DNA from 2 places in the Leifsonia sp. AG29 genome. Region 2 is predicted to be linked to the other one. Evidence: predicted binding sites of a transcription regulator. Region 2 holds the regulator's gene; the other holds the start of a gene.
The links. The regulator HspR, encoded in region 2, represses chaperone genes until heat shock. The targets are predictions, from matches to a motif close to AAGTTGAGTCNNNNNGACTCAACTT.
Positions count from the first base shown of each region.

Region 1: the regulator HspR is predicted to act here: its motif matches at 2,680-2,704, upstream of FPT20_RS04790 (ATP-dependent Clp protease ATP-binding subunit).

Region 1 covers NZ_VMSF01000001.1:984,461-995,468, forward strand. The annotation lists gene FPT20_RS04775 (NAD(P)H-hydrate dehydratase) at 110-970, opposite strand; gene FPT20_RS04780 (histidine phosphatase family protein) at 957-1,667, opposite strand; gene FPT20_RS04785 (hypothetical protein) at 1,664-2,578, opposite strand; gene FPT20_RS04790 (ATP-dependent Clp protease ATP-binding subunit) at 2,722-5,259, shown strand; gene FPT20_RS04795 (type I restriction endonuclease) at 5,382-6,473, opposite strand; gene FPT20_RS04800 (penicillin-binding protein) at 6,642-9,119, shown strand; gene FPT20_RS04805 (3-methyladenine DNA glycosylase) at 9,149-10,018, opposite strand; gene FPT20_RS04810 (HD domain-containing protein) at 10,015-10,626, opposite strand; gene FPT20_RS04815 (zinc-binding dehydrogenase) at 10,709-11,008, opposite strand, start outside.
Region 2 covers NZ_VMSF01000001.1:3,119,069-3,130,076, reverse strand. The annotation lists gene FPT20_RS15065 (hypothetical protein) at 1-438, opposite strand, end outside; gene FPT20_RS15060 (MarR family winged helix-turn-helix transcriptional regulator) at 895-1,695, shown strand; gene FPT20_RS15055 (MFS transporter) at 1,741-3,183, opposite strand; gene FPT20_RS15050 (hypothetical protein) at 3,333-4,259, shown strand; gene FPT20_RS15045 (GTP pyrophosphokinase) at 4,279-5,007, opposite strand; gene dnaK (molecular chaperone DnaK) at 5,234-7,096, shown strand; gene FPT20_RS15035 (nucleotide exchange factor GrpE) at 7,099-7,746, shown strand; gene FPT20_RS15030 (DnaJ C-terminal domain-containing protein) at 7,869-8,852, shown strand; gene FPT20_RS15025 (heat shock protein transcriptional repressor HspR) at 8,855-9,268, shown strand; gene FPT20_RS15020 (alkaline phosphatase family protein) at 9,403-11,008, opposite strand, start outside.

The DNA of each region.
Region 1 (11,008 bases), 2.1 Mb from region 2:
TCCTTCCTCAGCCCATCTCCCCATGGAGGCTGGGTGTGCGCTGACAGTAGCGCCGCCGGGTTCGGCTCGTCTAGAGCCCTTTTCCCCGGCTCAGGAGAGCTTCCCCGGCTCAGGAGAGCGCGTCGAGCTCGACCACGAGGCGGTCCACGATCTCGCCGGCGAGGTACCCCAGCGCCCCCACCGACCGGCTGAGCGACGCCCCGGCGGCCGTGTGGAGGTGCGTGCCCCAGACCGCCGCCTGCAACGGCCGGCAGCCCCGTGCGGCCAGCCCGGCGATCGCACCGGCCAGCGCGTCCCCGCTTCCCGACGTGCCGAGACCCGGATCCCCGTCGCCCGTGGTGAGGAGGCGTCCCTCCGGTGAGGCGATGCGCCCGAAGCACGAGACCACCGCCCGGTAGCGTCGCGCCAGTTCGACGGTGGCCGCGTCGAGGTCCCGCACGTCGCGCCCGAGGAGGATGGACGCCTCCTGCTCGTTCGGGGTCAGGATGCGCGGGGTGCGGCCGGCCAGTCTCCGGTGCCCGGCGAGCGCGCCGAGCGCGTAGGCGTCGAGGACGAGCGTGGCGTCCCGTCCGGCCGCCCTGCCGACCTCGTGCAGCATGCGCGCCGTCTCGCCGGCGTCGTCGAGACCGGGGCCGACGAGGATCGCGCGGGCGGCAGCCAGATCCCCGGACGCCGAGCGGACCGCGGCACCGCGCACCGCCCCGCTCCGGGTCTCCGCGAGGGGCACCACGCCCGACTCCGGCAACGCGACGGCGACGGCCTCGGCCACCGATGCGCCGACCGCGAGGGTCAGCCTCCCGGCACCCACCCGGAGGGCGGCCCGGCCGGCGAGGAGCGCCGCTCCCGGCGAGCGGCGCGCCCCTCCGACGACGACGACGTCGCCGCGCGAGCGCTTGGAGCCCGTCGGCCGGGGGAGCGGCCACGACCGCAGAAGCCCGGGGGTGATCCGTTCGGCCTCAGACCTCGGCACGAGCGGCTCCCGGGTGCTCGGTCGTCGGCAGGCCTGCGGCGGCGAGGTGGCTGTCGTCGGCCAGCGCCTCCAATCGCCATCCGGCCGGGTCGCCGACGAGCGCCGTCACGGAGGCGTTCGCGACCGGGTGCGTGAGGAGGTGCTCGGCGAGTTGCGCCTCCGTCATGCGCAGCAGCACGTACACGAACAGGCTGACGACGGCGTCGTGCGCGAAGACGACGATCGGGGCCTCCCCGGCGGGGAGTTCGCCGACGAACGACCGCAGCCGGAGCGCGACGTCCGCCCAGGACTCGCCGCCCGGAGGCCGGTGATAGAACTTCCCGACCCAGCGTTTGCGCTCGGCCTCCTCCGGGAACCGGCGCGCGACCCCGACCGAGGTCAGCCGGTCGAGGACCCCGAGTTCGCGATCGCGGAGCCGTTCGTCGAGGAGGAGCGGCACGTCGGCGCCCAGGGCGAGTTGAGCGGTCTCGCGGGCGCGCAGGTAAGGAGAGGAGTAGATCAGCGCGCCGGGCGGGAGGGAGGGGCGGAGCCGGTCGCCGAGAGCGGTCGCCTGCCGTTCGCCGAGCGGCGACAGCGGGACGTCCGCGTCGCGCGCCTCGACGCGGACCACCTCGGCACCGGAGGCCTCGGCGGCCTGGGCCGCGACGTTCGCCGTGCTCTCGCCGTGACGGATGAGCAGAAGGGTTCGAGCCGTCATGCCCCGGACTGTACGCCCGCCCACTCGAGCACGCGAAGGGCGCGCAGCGTGATCCAGCGGCTCGCCTCGCCGACGCGCTCGAGCTTGACCGCGACATCGCCGGGGAACGTGGCGTCGAGCACCCAGCGGCCGTCTGCTCCGCGCGCGTCCGCCACGACGGAGACCGCCTCGGCGGCCCGGTCGTCGAAGGCCGCACCGGACGCGCGGAGATGGTCGAGTCCGCGCAGGACGTCGTAGTGCCAGTAATAGGGGAAGGCGAACCGGAGGAAGGCCTCGTCGACCAGCTCGCCCGTCGACCGGCGACGCAGGAGGCGACGCTCGAGCAGGTACTCCTGGCCTCGACGAAGCGGCTCCGCCACGTCGATCGTCCCGCCGCCGTCGCGGTACGCCGCGAGCCCCTCGATCACGCAGATCGTGCTGTTGAACGAGCCGGGATCACCGGGCGAACGCGCGTAGCAGTTCCAGCCACCGTCGTCCTGCTGCTGGCTGAGGATCAGTTCGACCGTGAGGTCGTCCGCCCGCCCGAACGCGGCGGCCGCGGTGAGCACGCGTCCGTTGATGCACGGTTCCTCCTCCCCGCGGAAGAACGGGTTGCGGCCCCACTCCTCGCCCCAGTCGACCCCGGACGCGACGCGGTCGATCGCGGCGTCGGTCCGGGGTCCGCGCGCGCCGAGCAGCGCGAGCAGGAGCACGGTGTCGTCCGTCGCGTCCCATTCCCGCTGCTTCCACACCGCGCCGCCCCAGGTGCCGCCCGGGTCCTGACGATCCAGCAGGCGGGCGCCCCACCCCTCCTGCTCGACGCGGTCGCGGTCGGCGGCCACGGCGGGGTCGTCCTCGTGCAGCAGATCGCGGCGCGTCTGCCAGCGGATCGCCGGGTCTCCCTCGAGCAGCCACGCCGTCGTCGCATCCATGGGGGCGAGGCTACCCGAGCAGCCGGTCGCGTGGGCATCCGCGGGGGCGGGTCGCGAGGAGCATCGGAAGATCCGGGAATACCCGCGCCCCTCCAGCGTTGAAGTTGAGTGCACACCACTCAACTTTGGAATCAGGAGAACAAGTGCCCGAGAACTTCACTCCCGACGGCGACGCCGGCTCGTTCGACGAGTTCCTCGCGCGTTACCTCGCGGGTGAGCGTGCGCGTGCCGCGCGCTCCATCGACATCAGCCGCTACCTCAGCCGCCGGACCCAGGAGATCCTGGCCGAGGCCGGGCGGTTCGCGCTGCGCCACGGCCACCGCGAGCTCGACGCGCTCCACGTGCTCCGCGTGATGGCGGAGCAGGAGCCCGCCGCCGAGGCGATGCGCCGCATCGGCGTCGACCCGGCCGCTGTGGCCGCCGCGGCCGAGCAGCGCCTCCCCGCCACCGGAAGCGAGATCGACGCCGACGGCGCGAGCGTGACCGCCTCTGCGCAGCGCGCTCTCTTCCACGCCTATCAGGTGGCCCGCGCGTCGGGCGCCACCTACATCGACCCCGAGCACCTGTTCTTCGCGCTCGTCATCGGTCAGGATGCGCCCGCCGGGCAGGTCCTGCAGGCCGCGGGCGTGACGCCCGAGGCGCTGACGGGGGCCATGCGCCAGCAGGCGACCGTGGGCGGCGACACCGGCGCGCAGCCGGCTGCCGACGGACAGTCGCAGACCCCGATGCTCGACCAGTTCGGCACCGACCTGACGGCGCTCGCACGCGACGGCCGCCTCGACCCGGTCATCGGCCGTCTCGACGAGATCGAGCAGACGGTCGAGATCCTGTCGCGCCGGACCAAGAACAACCCCGTCCTCGTCGGCGAGGCCGGCGTCGGCAAGACGGCGATCGTGGAGGGCCTGGCCCGCGCGATCGTGTCCGGCGACGTGCCGGAGCAGCTGCAGGAGAAGAAGGTCGTCTCGCTCGACCTCGCGGGGATGGTCGCCGGCACCCGGTACCGCGGCGACTTCGAGGAGCGGCTCACCAAGCTCATGGACGAGATCAGCGCGGGCAAGGACGAGCTGATCGTCTTCATCGACGAGCTGCACACCGTGGTCGGCGCCGGAGGGTCCGGCGAGTCGGGCGGCATGGACGCCGGCAACATCCTCAAGCCGCGCCTCGCCCGCGGCGACCTCCACCTCGTCGGCGCGACGACCCTCAAGGAGTACCGCCGCATCGAGAAGGACCCGGCGCTCGAGCGCCGCTTCCAGCCGGTGACGGTGGGGGAGCCGAGCGTGGAGGACGCCGTCCTCATCCTCGACGGCCTCCGCGGCGCCTACGAGGAGCACCACGGCGTCCGCTACACCGAGGACGCGATCCGCGCCGCGGTTGAGCTCTCCGACCGCTACATCTCCGACCGCTTCCTGCCGGACAAGGCCATCGACCTCATCGACCAGGCCGGCGCCCGGCTCCGGCTGTCGCTCGGCAAGCGCGTCGACTCGTCGGCCCTGATGGAGCGCCTGGCCACCCTGGAGTCCGAGAAGAACTCCGCCGTCGCCGCGGAGCACTACGAGGAGGCGTCGCGCCTCCGTGACGAGATGGAGGCGGTGCAGCGCTCGCTCGACGAGCTCGCCTCCGCCCCGCGTCCGGACGCGGTCGTCGACGAGGCGGCCATCGCCGGGATCGTCTCCCGCGCGACCGGCATCCCGGTGTCCCGCATCGGAGAGGCGGACCGCGAGCGCCTGGCGCGGCTCGAGTCCGAGCTGCACGAGCGCGTGATCGGTCAGGACGACGCGGTCACGGCCGTTGCCAAGGCCGTGCGTCGCAACCGCACGGGTCTCGGCGACGAGAGGCGGCCCGTCGGCAGCTTCCTGTTCCTCGGCCCGACCGGTGTCGGCAAGACCGAGCTCGCGAAGTCGCTCGCGGCCTCGCTGTTCGGCGACGAGCGGGCGATGCTGCGCTTCGACATGAGCGAGTTCGGAGAGCGTCACACCGTCGCGCGGCTGGTGGGAGCGCCTCCCGGATACGTCGGCTACGACGAGGCGGGTCAGCTGACTGAGCGCGTCCGCCGCAACCCGTACTCGGTGGTGCTGTTCGACGAGATCGAGAAGGCCCACCCGGACGTCTTCAACCTGCTCCTGCAGGTGCTGGACGACGGGCGGCTCACGGACGGTCAGGGCCGCACGGTCGACTTCCGCAACACGGTCGTCATCATGACCTCGAACCTCGGCTCGGAGTTCCTCGCGAGCCGGAGCGGTGCCCTCGGCTTCGTGCCCACCGGTTCGGACGGCTTCTCCTCGGAGAAGGACATCCGCGACCGCGTCATGGCGAAGCTGTGGGAGGCGATGCGCCCCGAGTTCCTGAACCGGATCGACGAGATCGTGCTGTTCCGGAAGCTCGACGCCGAGCAGCTGCGCGAGATCGTGCGGCTCCTGCTGAAGGGCACCTCCGCGCGGCTCTCCGTGCGGTCGATCGGGTTCGAGGCCACCGAGCAGGCCGTCGCCTGGATCGCCGACGCCGGTTATGAGCCGGAGTACGGTGCCCGGCCGCTCCGCCGCGTGATCCAGCGCGAGGTCGACGACCGGATCGCCGAGCTGATGGTCTCGGGCGACCTGGCCGACGGCGGCCGCGTGATCGTCGACGCGATCGACGGCGAGCTCCGGGTCAGCGCAGCGGTCTCCCTCCCCGTGGCGGCGTAACCCGCCACCCCGGTACGAAGGCGCCGGTCCCCACGAGGGCCGGCGCCTTCGGCGCTTTGCGCCTAGCGAGGAACAGCCACCGAACGAGTCCGGGCGTGACGACTGATTTGGCGCGTCAAACGTCAGGCGTAACGACGGGCCGCAGTTCGGATTTCGTCAGCGAAACGGTAAATCTCTTCGAGCGATTCGAGCTCGTACCGCGTCTCGTTCTTCTCAGCATCGAAGAGACCAATGTACTTCTTCGATTTGCCGTTGAAGTGGAGTCGCGCGAGCGGCTTGCGATTGTTGTCGTCGAGGAGGATGGCGAAGTACGACTTTGAGTCACGCTGGGCAACGCGATGCGGCTTGACTTCGCTGCATGCAATCGCTTTGACGATTTGGTAACCCTCCAGTTCCTCTTCTGTCGTTTCGATCTCGGTGTCGCGGTCCAAATCGGCATGAGAGGAGGGTTGGCTGACAAGCGTCTCGGGCTCGGTTGGTTGCGCGGTCGTATACGAGGAGCCACCGAGCGCAGTCTTGAGTCGGTCGCTTGCCTGGTCGTTCAGGAACTGCTTGGTTGCCTTTTCCACGAGCGGCGCGAACTGCTCCCGTACGCGCTGCGTGATCGAACCGTCGTAAACCCGGCTGATGAGGAACCTTGTCCATTCATCCTCAGGCTCACGGAATTGCGCGGCGAGAACGCGCTTGATCTGGCCGATGTACTTCAACTCGCCCGCCGCGCTGATAACGGAATCCAGATCGAATGCGTCCTTGGTGAGCTTTCGAAGCTCCGGGATGAGTGTTTCATCGACATCGAGTAGATCGAGAACCAGAAATGGCTTGTCGTCCATGCGATTCGGTGCGTCCAGGTCCGTGTAGAACTGGTAGACCTGACCGTTGGTCAGGATCGCCACGCGGGCGTTCGTGACGGCAAAGTACCGATACAGCTGGGAAGCGTTTTCGATCGTCAACGACTCGGTCGACTTCTTTGCTTCGATCAGCATCTGAACTTCCCCGTCACGCATGACGGCGTAATCGATTTTCTCGCCCTTCTTAATGCCGACGTCAGCCGTGAACTCCGGAACCACTTCGAGCGGGTTGAAGACGTCGTATCCGAGGACGCTCGAAATGAATGGCATGACGAACGCGTTCTTTGTCGCTTCCTCGGTGCTGATGGCGTCACGTTGGTTCCTTACCTTGAGCGCCAACGCCGCTAATACTTCTTCAAACTCCATCGGGTTACCCTCCGCTCGACTCCACTGCGACGATAAAAGACATCCCGGCCGTTTGGTACGTTTTCCCCTCGAATAGGGGCCTAGCGCGTGTCGGCATCCTGAACGCCTGAGAAGCCGCTCACACCCAACCCCCTGTACTCGTCCAGGAAAGCCTGGTTGCCTGGGTGGGTGTCCGTCTCCGATCGCCTCCGCAATTCGTCGCGCCTGGCCGACCTCGACCGGCGGATCGAACCGCTCAAGAGCTTCGAGCTGAAGCCCGCCCGCACCCGCCAGGGTGTCATCCTCCAGTTCCTCGGGATCGCCGTCATCGCGGCCGTGCTGAGCTCGGTGCTCGCCCTGCCGCTCGTCCTCGGGTCCGGGATCGCCGCCGCGGCCGGGATCAACGACTTCAACGCCCTCCCGTCCACCCTCAACGTGGAGCAGTTCGCGCAGAACTCCACGGTGTACGCGAAGCAGAACGGGCAGGACATCCCGATCGCCAGCTTCTACGCGCAGAACCGCCAGGACGTCGCGTGGAAGGACATCGCCCAGACGGTCAAGGACGCCGCGGTCGCCGCGGAGGATCCGCGCTTCTACTCCGAGGGCGCCGTCGACGTGTTCGGCACGATCCGCGGGGCGCTCTCGACGGTGGCGGGCGGTGACCTGCAGGGCGGTTCCTCGATCACGCAGCAGTACGTCAAGAACATCGGCGTCGAGAAGTGCGAGGCGCTCACCGATCAGAAGAAGGTCGACGCCTGCTACCGGGACGCGGCCGGTGTCACCCTCCAGCGCAAGGTGCAGGAGATGCGCTACGCCGTCGGACTCGAGAAGAAGTACACCAAGCAGGAGATCCTCACCGGGTACCTCAACGTCGTGGGCTTCGGCGGCCAGACGTACGGCATCCAGGCGGCGGCGCAGTACTACTTCAACACCACCGCAGCCCAGCTCGACCTCGGTCAGGCGGCGACGCTCGTCGCCATCCTGAACAACCCGGCGAACCTGCGCATCGACCAGCCCGACAACAAGGACAACGGCGCGGCCAACGGCTACAAGCTCACGAAGGAGCGCCGCGACTACGTGCTCGACCGCATGTACGTCAACCACAAGATCACGAAGGCTCAGCGCGACGCCGCGAAGAAGGCGCCCATCACGCCGACCATCACGCCGGCGACCAACGGCTGCGTGTCGGCGCAGAAGTTCAACGCCGCGTTCTTCTGCGACTACGTGCGGGATGTCATCCTGAACGACCCGGCATACGGCAAGACCAGCGACGACCGGTGGGCCACGCTCATGCGAGGCGGGCTGAAGATCTACACGACGCTCAACCTCGACCTGCAGGCGGTCGCGCAGCAGTCCCTGAGCAGCTACATCCCTGGCTCGCGCTCCGACATCGACCTGGGCGCCTCGAACGTGTCGCTCGAGGTCGGAACCGGCCGCATCGTCACGATGGTCCAGAACCGCGCTTACAACAACAGCGATCAGCCCGTCCCGGGCGCTACGGCGGTCAACTACAACACGGACGAGCAGTACGGCGGTTCGGAGGGCTTCCAGACCGGCTCGACGTGGAAGGCGTTCGACCTGGCCGCCTGGCTCGAGGCCGGGCACAGCCTCTACGAGACCGTCAACGCCTCCCAGCACACCTTCTCGATGGATCAGTTCACGAACTCGTGCGCGAACATCGCCGGCCCCGATTGGCCGGTGAGCAACGACGAGGGCTCGGCGAGCCGGCTCTCCGTCATGTCGGCGACGGCGCAGTCGGTCAACACCGCCTTCGCGATGATGGCGACCAAGACCGATCTGTGCTCGATCCTCAACGTCGCCAAGGCGCTCGGCGTCCACAGCGCGTCGGGCAAACCGCTGACCAGCGTGCCGTCGATGATCCTCGGGACGAACTACATCGCTCCGCTGACGATGGCCGCCGCCTATGCGGGGATCGCCAACAACGGCACCGTGTGCACGCCGATCGCGATCGACCGCGTGGTGAACGCCGACGGGTCCGAGCACCCGGTGAGCAAGAGCACCTGCACCCAGGGGCTGAAGCCGGAGATCGCCAACGGGGTGGCCTACGCGCTGCAGGGCGTCATCAAGAACGGAACCGCTGTCTCGGCGAACCCGTGGGACGGCACGCCGATCATGGCGAAGACCGGCACCACCGACAACTCCCTCGAGAACTGGCTGATCACGTCCTCGACGAAGGTGGCGACGGCGACCTGGGTCGGCAACGTCTCCGGTCAGACCCCGCTGCGGTCGCTGACGTTCAACGGCGTCGGGGGCGGCAACGTCAAGTTCGCGATCGCCAAGCCGATCCTGAAGGCGATGGACGCGACCTACGGCGGCGACGACTTCCCGAAGCCCGACAGCGCGATGCTCTACGGCGGTGAGCTGAGCGTTCCGGATGTGAGTGGCAAGGCGCCCGACGTGGCGCAGAAGCTGCTGGAGGGCCTCGGCCTCAACGTCACCGTCGCCGACACCCCGGTGACGAGCGACCAGCCCGCGGGAACGGTCGCGTCCACCGACCCCGCGGCCGGGTCGAGCGTCCAGAACGGCGACGACATCACCATCACGCTGAGCGCCGGGGGCGGCGGAGGCGCGACGCCCGCGCCGACGGACTCGGGTGCGCCGACGCCCGCACCCAGCCCCACGCCGACGCACGGCAAGGGAGGCTGAGCCCGGGCGATCGGGGCGCGTCGGCTCGACTACGGGCGGGCGGACGCGCGGCCGAGCCACGCCTCGAGGATCCGGAGCCGGAGCTCGTTCGACCGCTCGGCGAACCGCCGTTGGCGGCGCACGTACTCCGCCTTTCCCTCCGGCGTCTCGATGCGCACCGGTTCGGCACCCCAAGGCCGCATGTCGTAGGGCGACGCCTGCATGTCGAGCAGGCGGATGTCCCGGGCGAGCTCGAACGCGTCGAGCAGGAGCTCTCCGGGGACCAGCGGCCCGAGCTTCATCGCCCATTTGTACACGTCCATGCCGGCGTGGAGGCACCCCGGCTGCTCGAGCTGCGGCTGGCTCTCGCGAGTGGGCGCGTGGCGGTTGAGCGGCACGGCGTCGGGAGTGAAGAAGCGGAAGGCGTCGATGTGCGTGCAGCGCAGCTCGTGCGCCTCCACCACCGCGTCGGTCGCCGCCTGCCCGAGCCGCAGCGGAACCGGGTGGCGGTGGTCCTCCTGGTGGTACACCATCGCCCACTCGTGGAGGCCGAAGCACCCGAACCGGCCCGGACGGGAGGCGGTCGAGCGGAGGATCCGCTCCACGCCCGCCAGGAGGGAGCGCTTCTCGCGCTCCATGCCGCTCCGGTCGACCGTGAGGCTCCCCGGACGGCGTCCCGGGACGTACCAGCGCCAGCCGGCTCGCGGATCCCCGGCTGCGTCGGCGAGCTCGACGCCCGCGCCCGGATGCCAGCGGCGGAGAGTGGCCGGCGAGTACGAGTAGTACGTGAAGAGGAAGTCCTCGACGGGGTGCTTCTCGCCCCGGGAGGCGCGAGCCCGGTGGCCGGCGGTCAGAGCGTCGGCTCGTTCGGCGTGCGCGGACTCCCGGGCACGCCAGTCGGACTCGGGCAGCAGGATCACCTATCGAGAATACGTTCCAGGGGGTTCTCCCGGAGCTTGCGGGCGACGCCTGCCTCCACCAGTCGGCGCGCCGACGTCGTCGGCTTGCGCTCCGCCTGGTCCGTCACGCAGGCGGTGAATTCGGCGGACAGGGTTCCCCGGGGGTGCGCTTCGATCACCGCTCTCACGAAACCGGGCGGGAGATCGCCCGAACGAGCGCCGGAGATGTCGAGAGCTGTCGCGGTCTCGAGGAGGTATCCCTCCCGATCGAAAGCCGGGTCGACGGAGGGCCAGTTGTGCCGGATGATCACCTCGAGCGCTCGGACCCGGCGCGCCCGGTCCCACCCTGCGCCCGCCGTGAGCGCGACCGCGACGTGTCCGCCCGCGTCCTCGTAAGCAAGGGTCTGGTTGTCGAACGCCGGCACGATGCCGATGTCGTGCAGGACGGCGGAGACGTACAGCAGCTCCTCATCGATTCCTCGGATGCCGTCGAGCTCGGCGAAAGCCGCGGCCCAGAACCAGGAGCGGACGACATGGTCGAGGAGCGCCTCCGAGTGGTATTCGGTCGCGAGCTCGAGAGCCGCACGGGAGGCGAGAGTGTCGGGGGGCGTGAAGTCGGAGAATCGCACGAGACCATCCTCGCCAGCGGCCTCGCTATGGCACCACAAAGATCGGGCCGAGCGACCACCAGATTCCGCCAGGCCGCCGCTCTCACTCCCGCGTCGGGTCGAGCACGGTGATGCCGATTGGAGGCGCGGATGCGGTCGACGGCAGCAGGCGAGCCGCCTCAGCGAGGCCGACCCGCGACCCGAGAAGCCTGCCCGGGTCGACCGCGCCCGAGGTGACGAGCTCGAGCATCGCGGGGTAGTCCGCCGCAGCCATTCCGTGACTACCCAGCACGTCCAGCTCCCAGGCGATCACGCGGTCGAGCGGGAGGACGGGCCCTCCGCCCGCGATCAGACCGATCTGCACGTGCCGTCCCCGGCGTCGGAGCGAGTGGAGCGCCGCGGT
Region 2 (11,008 bases):
GCGGCCGAACTGCGCCGCGTAACCTCCGCCGCGTCCCGGAAATCCGCCGCGACCGATGCCGCGCTCGAATCCGCGCTCGAAGCCTCTCTCGAATCCACGCTCGAACGCGGGCTCCGGGCCCGGCTCGAATCCACGCTCGAACGCGGGCTCCGGGCCCGGCTCGAATCCACGCTCGAACGCGGGCTCCGGGCCCGGCTCGAACCCCGGCTCGAACCCGCGGTCGAATCCGGGAGCTGACCCCCTCCCGAACCCCTGTCGGAATCCCGACTCGTCGCCGTGGTGGTGGGGGTGCTGTCCGTGTCCGCCGCCGTAGTAGCTTCGGGCACGCGGGTCGTGACCCGCGTCGTCCGCGGGGTTCTGATGGGGACGCGCCCCCTGGTCAGCGCCGCCCTCGTGGTCAGGGTGCTCTCCGTACCCTCTGCCGTGGTAACCGTGCACGCGCGGGTCGTGGCGCGTCTCGTCGGCGGCGTGCGGGTGATCCTCCGCGCGCTCGGGGCGGCGGCCGTGTCCCGGCCCCTCCCCTTCTTGCGCCCATGGCCCCGCGCCGCGCATCCACGGCCGTCCCCGGAATCCGTACCCTGGGCCGAAGCCCAGCCCCGGCCCTCTCCGCGGGGTCCTCCGTGCCGACGGCCCACAGACTTCGCCCCGAGCTCCTCCGCGGTGGAGGGGCGCTCGTTGAGCAGCTGCAGGATCCTCCAGCCGCCGCGGCGGAGCCCCTGCGATGCGAGAGCTTCGCGGAGGCGGGCGTGCAGCCGGTGGTCGATGATGCCGAACCAGTAGTCCGGCGGTGTGTCTTGCGGCTCGTCCTGAGCCGGCTTCGAGTCGTCGATGTTCGTCATCGCATGACTCCCTTCCATTGCATGTAACTGTACAAGTAAATGTATAGTTACATGCATGACGAACGGCAGTCAAGGCGCAGGCGGAATTCCGCCAGAAGCGGACATCGTGGCGATGATCGAGCGGTCCCTCCTCGCGGTCCGGCGGGATCAGTCGCGGCGGCGCCCGGGGCCACCCTGGGCCGAGGGTGCCCCCGGCCACGGACCCTGGGGGCACGGCGGCCACGGCCCGTACGGCGGACACGGCTGGGGCCCGTCCGGTCCGTGGGCCTACCGGCACGGCGCGGCAGAAGAATCGGGAGGTGCGGAGCCGGACGCGGACCGTGGAAGGCGAGGCGCCGAACCCGCCGAGGGCCCCACCCCGGAGGGTGATGACCGCACCGACCGTGCGGACTCCGCCGACCCCACCGCCCCGCGCGCCCCTCAACCCTCCTGGCCCGGCCACGGCTTCCCTGCCTTCGGCGACTCAGCGCGCCCCGGCCCGGGCCGACGCGCCCGCGACGGCTCGCTCGGACGCATCGCCCGCGTCCGGATGCTCGAAGCCCTGGAGGCGGCCGACGCGCGCGGCGACCACCTGTCGGTGAGCACGCTGGCCGCCTCCATCGGGGTGGACCAGCCGCGCGCCAGCCGACTCGTCCAAGACGGCGTCGAACGCGGAATGGTGCGCCGCGTTCCCGACCCGTCGGACGCTCGCCGGGCCCTCATCGAACTGACGGCCGCCGGCCGGCGTCAGCTGGAGGAGCTCCGGTCGCACCGACGCTCAGCAGTCGAGGCGGCGCTCGCCGAGTTCACGCCCGAGGAGGCACGCACCTTCGCCGAGCTCTTCGACCGCTTCGTCCGCGCCTGGCCGCGCCCCTGACATCATCAGACCGCGCCAGGACTACGTCGGCCGTCGGCGAGACCCTCACCGCACCGCCTTCACCGGCAGCAGCAGGACGAGCCCCGCCAGCAGCACGAGCACGATCCCGAGGATCCCCCAGTACTGCGCGCCACCGAGCGCCACGAAGGAGGCGAACAGCAGCGGCGCGAGGAAGGACACCGCCCGACCGGTGGTCGCGTAGAGCCCGAACACCTCGCCCTCGCGGCCGGCCGGGGTCACGCGCGCGAGGAAGGTCCGGCTGCACGATTGCGCGGGCCCGACGAACAGGCACAGGATCAGCCCGAACACCCAGAACGCGGTCGCGCCGGCAGCGTGCAGGAAGAACACCGCCAGCCCCGCGACGACCAGTCCGACCAAGGCTGTGACGATGACCGGCTTCGGCCCGAACCGGTCGTCCAGGCGGCCCGACAGGATGGTGCTCACCCCGGCGACAACGTTGGCCGCGATCGCGAAGATGATGACCTGCCCGCTGCTGAAGCCGAAGGTGCCCTGGGCGAGGATCCCGCCGAAGGTGAACACCCCGACCAGGCCGTCCCGGAACAGCGCAGAGGCGATGAGGAAGAGCACCGTGTTGCGGCTTGCCCGCCAGAGGTCGCGGATGTCACGGGCGAGCGCGGGGTAAGAGGCGAAGAACCCGACCCGCCTCACACCGGAAGCCCGGGGGATCTCCGGCACCGCCACGAGCACAGGCAGCGAGAAGACGAGCGTCCAGGCCGCCGCGATGAGCGCGATGACCCGGATGTTGAGCCCCGCCTCCTGGGGGATGTGCAGGAGGCCGCCGGTCCCGTCCGCGTTATCGGTGACCATGCCGAAGTAGACGATGAGGAGGAGCACGATGCCGCCGAGGTACCCCGCGCCCCAGCCGAGGCCGCTGACCCGGCCGACCGTCGCCGGTGTCGAGACCTGCACGAGCATGGCGTTGTAGTTGACGGTGGCGATCTCGTAGAAGATCGTCCCGACCGAGACCAGGATCACCCCGAACAGGAAGTATCCCGGCGACCCGACGACGAAGAACATGAGCGCCGTCGCGACGACCACCGCGCCGGTGTTGATCCCGAGCCAGAGCTTCCGGTGCCCGGATCCGTCCGTCCGGCGCCCGAGCACAGGCGCGAGCAGGGCGACAAGGATGCCGGCGACGGCGAGTCCCCAGCCGAGTCCGCTGGAGAGGGGTGCCTCGGCGGCCGTGACCGCTGCGTGCGCCGGGCCGTTCACATCCGTCTCCGCGTTGCGCGCCGCGACGAGCGACGGTTCGACGAACAGGCTGCCCGTCAGATACACCGTGAAGACGAAGGTCGTGATCACCGCGTTGAAGGCGGCGCCTCCCCAGTCCCAGAGCGCCCACGCGACGACGCGCCGCGTGGGGATGGAGCGGTCGGTCGTCGTGTCGACGAAGAGCGGGCCGGCGGTCGCCGTTGCCGGCTGCGCGGCAGCGTCGCCGTCGACGTCGCCGGGGAGGTCGCGAGTCATAGCGACAGCGTAGGGCCGGGCGGCGAACGAGCGGTGAACGCCTCGACGTCCCGGAACGCGTCACGCGGACGAGGTTTTCCGTGGCGGCACGGATTCGGCGGCCGCCGCTGGGCCGTAGCGTGACCGGCGAACCCGACATCGGAGGTCCCGTGAGCACTGCCCCCACCGCCCCGAACCCCTACGGCTGGGTCCGCCACCTGATGCCGCGCATCGTCGTGGGCGCCCTGATCGCGGCCGCCCTCGTCGGCGTGTACGCGGTCGTCCTCGGCCGTTTCGACGAGACCTGCTGGCGCCTCATCGGCACCATCGGCCTGTTCGTGTTCTTCGCCCTGATCTCCTGGTACGACGCCGACGTATCGGCGCGCCGGGCCGCGTGGTTCGGCGCGATCAGCGTCATCACCTCGGTGTACCTGTTCGGCATCGGGCTGTGGAAGGTGTGGGCGCCGACGGGAGGCGCGACCTACGGCGGGAGCGGCTCCGAGCCCTGGTGGGATCCGTTCTCGTGGTTCCTGCTCGTCCTCGTGACGCGGGCCGGCCTCCTCCACATCCACCTCGTGCTCAACACGCAGCGCCGGTTCACCGGCCCCGTGATGAGCAAGGTCACGATCGCGACGCTCGTGCTCGTCGGCCTGCTGACGGCCGGGCTCTCCCTCCCGCTCATCTGGACGTCGGCGGACTTCGGCGACACGTACTGGCGCCTGGTCGCGGTCGTCGCCATCCTCGACGCTCTCGGGACGGTGCTGATCCCGCTCACCTACCAGTTGTTCGGGCCCAGGGAGGTGCGCCCCGCGCCCTTCGCGGCAGCGCCCGCGCAGTTCGCCGCACCGCCCGCGCAGTTCGCCCCGGCACCCTCCGCAGCGCCCGCCGCGCCTCCCCAGCAGGCGCAGCCTGCGCCCAGCGTCGCCGCCCCTCCGTTCGCCGCACCGGCAGCCGCTTCCGCGCCGACGGCCTCCGCCTATCCCCGCCTCGACCCGACGGCCGGCCTCCGGCTGGAGTGGCCCCGCTACGTCAACGGCCAGCCGCTCCCGGCGCGTCCCGACGGGAGCCCCGACTTCACGGGCGTGATCGGCTACTGAACCCGGCGGCCCGCGCGATTCACACGGACGCGGGGAGGCTGTAGACCGTGCCTCCCTCGCCGCGCACCTGGCGGTGGAGGTCCTCCATGGTGAGGTCGAGCTGGTTCGCCGTGCTCGCCGCCGCGGTGAGGTCGCGCAGGAGCCGCTCCGGCACCTCCCCGTCGTACTTGTAGTAGATCTTGTGCTCGAGGCTCGCCCAGAAGTCCATGGCGACGGTCCGCAGCTGCACCTCCACCGGTACGCGCACCGGGCCGTCGCTCAGGAAGACCGGCACCTCGAGGATCACGTGGAGGCTCTTGTAGCCGTTCGGCTTCGGGTGCGCGATGTAGTCCTTCACCCGGAGGACGCGCACGTCCTCCTGGCGGGTCAGCAGGTCGAAGACGCGATAGACGTCGGAGACGAAGCTGCACACGATGCGGACGCCCGCGATGTCGGTGATCGCATCCCGGATCGCCTCGAACGTCGGCTCGCAGTTCTTGCGGATGACCTTCTGCTCGATGCTCTCGGCCGACTTGAGGCGGCTCGAGATGTGCTCGATCGGGTTGTAGTCCTGGAGCTCCGCGAACTCCTCCCGCAGGATCGACACCTTCGTCGAGATCTCGTCGATGCCGAACTTGTACGGCATGATGAACCGCGCGAAATCCTCCCGGAACGCCTGCACCTCGCCCAGGGTCTCCGGGTCGATGCTCTGGAGCGCCTCGATCGCCCGGGTGGACAGCAGCGGTGCGACAGCCGGATCGGGTTGCATGGCGATCACGCTAGCGATGGTGCTTGTGCGGTGGGTGTGAGATCGGTACGAGGTGGAGGGGGAATACCGGCGTCTCCCTGAAAGTTGAGTCAGATGTACTCAAGTTTTGAGTCCGGCATCTTGACAGCATCCCGGTCGGGGTGCGAGGCTTGAGCCGTCTCGACTCAAGTCTTGACCCCCTGACTTTCACGGCTACGCAGCCAGCAACAAAGGAGAGAGAGCACACATGTCACGTGCAGTAGGAATCGACCTCGGAACGACCAACTCCGTCGTCTCGGTCCTCGAGGGCGGCGAGCCGACGGTCATCGCCAACGCCGAGGGCTTCCGCACCACCCCGTCGGTGGTCGCCTTCACGAAGGACGGCGAGGTGCTCGTCGGCGAGACCGCCAAGCGCCAGGCGGTCACCAACGTCGACCGCACCATCTCGTCCGTCAAGCGCCACATGGGCACGACGTGGACCAAGGAGGTCGACGGCAAGAAGTACACCCCGCAGGAGATCTCCGCGCGCATCCTCCAGAAGCTGAAGCGCGACGCCGAGCAGTACCTGGGCGACACCGTGACCGATGCCGTCATCACCGTGCCGGCGTACTTCAACGACGCCGAGCGCCAGGCCACCAAGGAGGCCGGCGAGATCGCGGGCCTCAACGTCCTCCGCATCATCAACGAGCCCACCGCGGCCGCTCTCGCCTACGGGCTCGACAAGGGCAAGGAGGACGAGCTCATCCTCGTCTTCGACCTCGGCGGCGGCACGTTCGACGTGTCCCTCCTCGAGGTGGGCAAGGACGACGACTTCTCGACCATCCAGGTCCGCGCGACCGCCGGCGACAACCGCCTCGGCGGCGACGACTGGGACCAGCGGATCGTCGACTGGCTGATCAAGCGCTTCAAGGACTCGACCGGCGTCGACGTCTCGAAGGACAAGATCGCGCTGCAGCGCCTCAAGGAGGCCGCGGAGCAGGCCAAGAAGGAGCTCTCGTCGAGCATGTCGACGAGCATCCAGCTGCCCTACCTCTCGCTCACCGAGAACGGGCCGGCCAACCTCGACGAGACGCTCACCCGCGCCCAGTTCGAGCAGATGACGAGCGACCTCCTCGACCGCACCAAGAAGCCCTTCCAGGACGTCATCAAGGAGGCGGGGATCAAGGTCTCCGACATCGCGCACGTCGTGCTGGTCGGCGGCTCGACCCGCATGCCGGCCGTCTCGGAGCTCGTGAAGCAGGAAACCGGCGGCAAGGAGCCCAACAAGGGCGTCAACCCGGACGAGGTCGTCGCCGTCGGCGCGGCCCTGCAGGCCGGTGTGCTGAAGGGCGAGCGCAAGGACGTCCTCCTCATCGACGTCACCCCGCTGTCGCTCGGCATCGAGACCAAGGGCGGGATCATGACCAAGCTCATCGAGCGCAACACGGCCATCCCGACCAAGCGGAGCGAGACCTTCACCACGGCCGACGACAACCAGCCGTCCGTCGCGATCCAGGTCTTCCAGGGCGAGCGCGAGTTCACGCGCGACAACAAGCCGCTCGGCACGTTCGAGCTGACCGGCATCGCCCCCGCCCCCCGCGGCATCCCGCAGATCGAGGTCACCTTCGACATCGACGCGAACGGCATCGTGCACGTGTCCGCGAAGGACAAGGGCACCGGCAAGGAGCAGTCGATGACGATCACGGGCGGCAGCAGCCTCCCGAAGGACGACATCGAGCGCATGGTGCGCGAGGCCGAGGAGCACGCCGCCGAGGACAAGAAGCGCCGCGAGTCCGCCGAGACCCGCAACCAGGCCGAGCAGCTCGTCTACTCGATCGAGAAGCTGATCAAGGAGAACGAGGACAAGCTCCCGGAGGACGTCAAGAACGAGGTCCAGGGCGATGTCGACGGCCTGAAGACGGCGCTCGCCGGCGAGGACGACGAGGCGGTCAAGTCCGCTTACGACAAGCTGAACGCGAGCCAGCAGAAGCTCGGCGAGGCGATCTACGCCTCCGCCCAGTCCGCGCAGGCTCCGGCCGGTGAGTCCGCCGAGGGCCAGCCGTCCGGCGAGTCCTCCGACGACGAGGACGTCATCGACGCCGAGGTCGTCGACGACGAGGAGAAGAAGTAAGCATGTCGGACCAGAACCAGAACGACTCGGGCGAGCCCGAGCGCGAGGAGCCGGTCGTGCGCGACAAGCGCAGGATCGACCCCGAGACCGGGAAGGTCCGACAGCCGGAGAAGGAGTCGGGTGAGCACGACCTCTCGCACGAGGAGCTCGTCGACGTCGGGCCCGGGGAGGAGCAGGAGACCGTCCTGAGCGACGACGACCTCGACATCCTCTCCGGCCAGACGACGGCCGAGCAGCTCGCGGCCGAGCGGCTGGGCGACCTCCAACGGGTCACCGCCGAGTACGCGAACTACCGCAAGCGCACGGAGGCCAACCGGGAGATCGAGCGCGAGCGCGCGGTCGGCGAGGCCGTCAAGGGTCTCATCCCCGTGCTCGACGACCTCGAGCGCGCCGAGAAGCACGGCGACCTCGTCGAGGGCAGCGCGTTCGCGACCATCGCGGGCAAGCTCCGCACGGCGGTCGAGCGTCTCGGCCTCACCCCCTACGGCGAGAAGGGCGAGCCGTTCGACCCGCAGATCCACGAGGCGATCTTCCAGCAGCCGACCCCCGACGTGACGGCGGACACCGTCGCGGAGGTCGTCGAGACGGGCTACCGGCTCGGCTCGACCACCGTCCGGGTCGCGAAGGTCGTCGTCTCGACCCCGGCCTGAGCCGGGAGCAGGTCCACGGAGGCGAAGCGGCGGGAGACTCATCCCGCCGCTTCGCTCGCCGTGGGGCATCACGCAGACTTACGACTATCGACACTGACGAGCACGACTGAGAGGAGGCGCCCGTGGCAAGCCAGGACTGGTTCGACAAGGACTTCTACAAGGTCCTTGGCGTCTCCAAGGACGTCAGCGACGCCGAGCTGAAGAAGACGTACCGCAAGCTCGCACGCAAGTACCACCCCGACTCCAACCCCGGCGACGCGGCCGCGGAGGGGAAGTTCAAGGAGATCAGCGAGGCGTACTCGGTGCTGAGCGATCCCGAGGAGCGCAAGGAGTACGACCAGATCCGCGCGATGGGCTCCGGTGCCCGCTTCACGGCTCCCGGCGCGGGCGGTCAGGGCGGCTTCGAGGACGTCTTCGGCGGCATGTTCAACCAGGGCGCCCCGGGCGGGTACACGTTCCAGCAGGGCGGCAACTTCGACGACGTCTTCGGCGGCCTGTTCGGCAACGGCCGGTTCGGCACGCCGAGCGGCGGCTTCCGCGGCTACGGCGGACCGACGCGCGGCCGCGACGTCACAGCCCACACGACAATCGACTTCGTCACCGCGACCCGCGGCGAGACGATCACCCTCCAGGCGGCCGACGGCAAGCCGATCAAGGTGAAGATCCCCGCCGGCGTCGCCGACGGCCAGAAGATCAAGCTCCGCGGGAAGGGCCAGCCGAGCCCGGACGGCGGTGAGGCGGGCGACATCGTCCTCACCGTGACGGTGCGCAAGCACCCCGTGTTCGAGCGGGAGGGGCTCAACCTCCGCGTCAACGTGCCGGTCACCTTCGCCGAGGCCGCCCTCGGCGCCACCATCGAGGTGCCGACCCTCGGGGGCGACCCGGTCAAGCTGCGCGTCGCCCCGGGGACCCCGAGCGGGCGCGTCCTCCGCGTGAAGGGCCGGGGCGTGCAGACCGCCAAGGGCACCGGTGACCTTCTCGCGGTCGTGCAGGTCGCCGTTCCGTCGCACCTCTCCTCCGAGGCCAAGGAGGCGCTTGAGGCGTTCGCCGAGAAGCTGCCCGACGAGAACCCCCGCGACGACCTCCTGGCCAAGGCCCGGAGCTGATGATGGACGAGAACAGCCAGGTCTTCGTGATCTCGATCGCGGCGGAGCTCGCGGGCATGCACCCGCAGACGCTCCGCCAGTACGACCGGCTCGGACTCGTCAGCCCCAGCCGGACGGCGGGGAAGTCGCGCCGCTACTCCATCCGCGACGTGCAGAAGCTGCAGGAGATCGCGCGTCTGAGCGGCGAGGGCGTCAGCCTGGAGGGGATCCGCCGCATCCTCGAGCTCGAGGACCAGGTCGGCGAGCTCCGCACCCGCGTCCGCGAGCTCGAGACCGCCCTCGCCGACGAGCTGCTGAACCGCCCCGGCCGCCGCGTCTTCGCGGCCGGCTCCGAGGGCGAGGTCGTCTCGATGCGCGCCGGGACCCGGGTGCGCCGCAGCAACCAGCTCGTGGTCTGGCGCCCGCTGGAGCGCTGAGCGCTCGCGCGCGCGCGAACGCACGAGGTGCTCGCAGATGCTGTCCGACACGGCGTGTCGGCAGCACCTGCGAGCACCTCGACGGGGCGGGACGCCCGCGCCCCCGCGAACGCCCCGCCCGAGGGGAGCCGCGCTCAGCGCCCGGAGGCCGGAAGCGCCTTCGTGCCCTCGATCCGAACAGCCTGCAGCGCGCGCGGGTCCAGCCCGAGCTGCGTCAGGATGGTCGGCGCGATCTGCGTCGTCTCCACCGGGGCGTCCACGCGCTTGCCGTGCTCGGCGCCCGGCGTCGACACGAGGATCGGGACGTTCCGGTCGTCCGCGCTGGCGCCTCCGTGCTCGGCGATCTTCGAGGTGCCGCCCGTGTAGACGACGCCGGTCTGCGCGATTCCGAGGATGTCGGGGATGCGCGAGTCGCTCGCCGCGGTGCCGAAGTACTTGGCCACTCCGGACCCCGCGTAGATCGTGGTCAGGCCCGACGACGTCACGCTGGTCGGCGCGCCGGTGATCGTGTTGCCCGCGGCCGGGTGGGAGGCCAGGTAGGCCTTGGCGAAGTCGGCCGCGCCCTGCGAGTGGTCGCTCAGCCACAGCTGCATGATGTCGTCGTCGGTGGCGAAGGCGACGAGGCCGCCCGCGCCCGCGTGGGCGGCCTTCCAAGCCGAGTTCAGCCCATCGATGATGGGACCGTCGTCGACGCGCTTGAGCGCCGCGGGGTCGGTCGGGGACTGTCCGTGCTTGGCGGAGAGGATGACCGTCGTGTCGCGCTCGTGGCCCGTCTTCTTGAGCTCGGCGGTGAAGGAGGCGAGGGACGAGTCGACGAAGTCGAGCGCCTTGCTCAGCAGCGGCCCCGGCGTGGAGCCGTCGGCGAGGTAGCCGCCGGCGAGGCCGTCGGACGTCGGCAGCTTCTGCGCGGTGGACACCGACTGGAAGTTCAGGCCGAAGATTCCCGGGACGGGCTCGGCGGTGGTGCCCGAGTGGTCCTTGCCGTCGATCTCGTTGAGCACGGCCTTCACCTTGTAGGCGTCGTACTGCTGGGTCGCGGCGTTGTCCTTCGTCCAGTCGCCGCTGAAGGGCGCGGCGGCGTCGCTGTTGATCTCCGGTGTGAAGAGGTCGTCGACACCCGTGCCCGACGGGCCGTTCAGGATCTCGTAGGCCGGGTGCTTGTCACTCCAGGCGGTGCGCAGCCCGGCCGCCTTCGCGACCTCGAAGACCGTGTTCACCTTGAGGTACTGGTGCGGGTACACCGGCTTGCAGGTCGCCGGGTCGACCGGCAGCGCGGCCGGGTTCAGCAGCGTGGCCGGGGTGCCGGTCATCGAGAGGATGCTGCCCGGCAGTCCGGTCAGGCCCTGGCCCGCGTCGAGCCGGGTCTGGTCCTTGTCGGCCGCCTCCGTGTATGCGACCTCGGCGCCGGGCTTGGCGGTCGCGCAGTCGGTGGTGCCGACCGGGAGGAGCGCCCGGTTGTACGTGTCGTCGTAGTACACGCCGGTCGTGCCCGGGTTGCCTCCGGTCACCTGCCCGACCATGCCCGGGAACGAGTCCGAGGGCACGGGGGTCTGCGCGCGCGTGTAGTCGGTGCCGTGCGCCGCGAGCGCCGCCATCGCCGACGACGGGTGCGTGCGGACGTACCAGTCGAGGTCCTTCTGGTGCAGACCGTCGACCGAGATCAGGAGGACGTGCTTGGCGGTTCCGCGGTCGTCGCGGTCGCCGTGACCTTCGTCGGCGAGGGAGGGGGCGGCGGCGGCC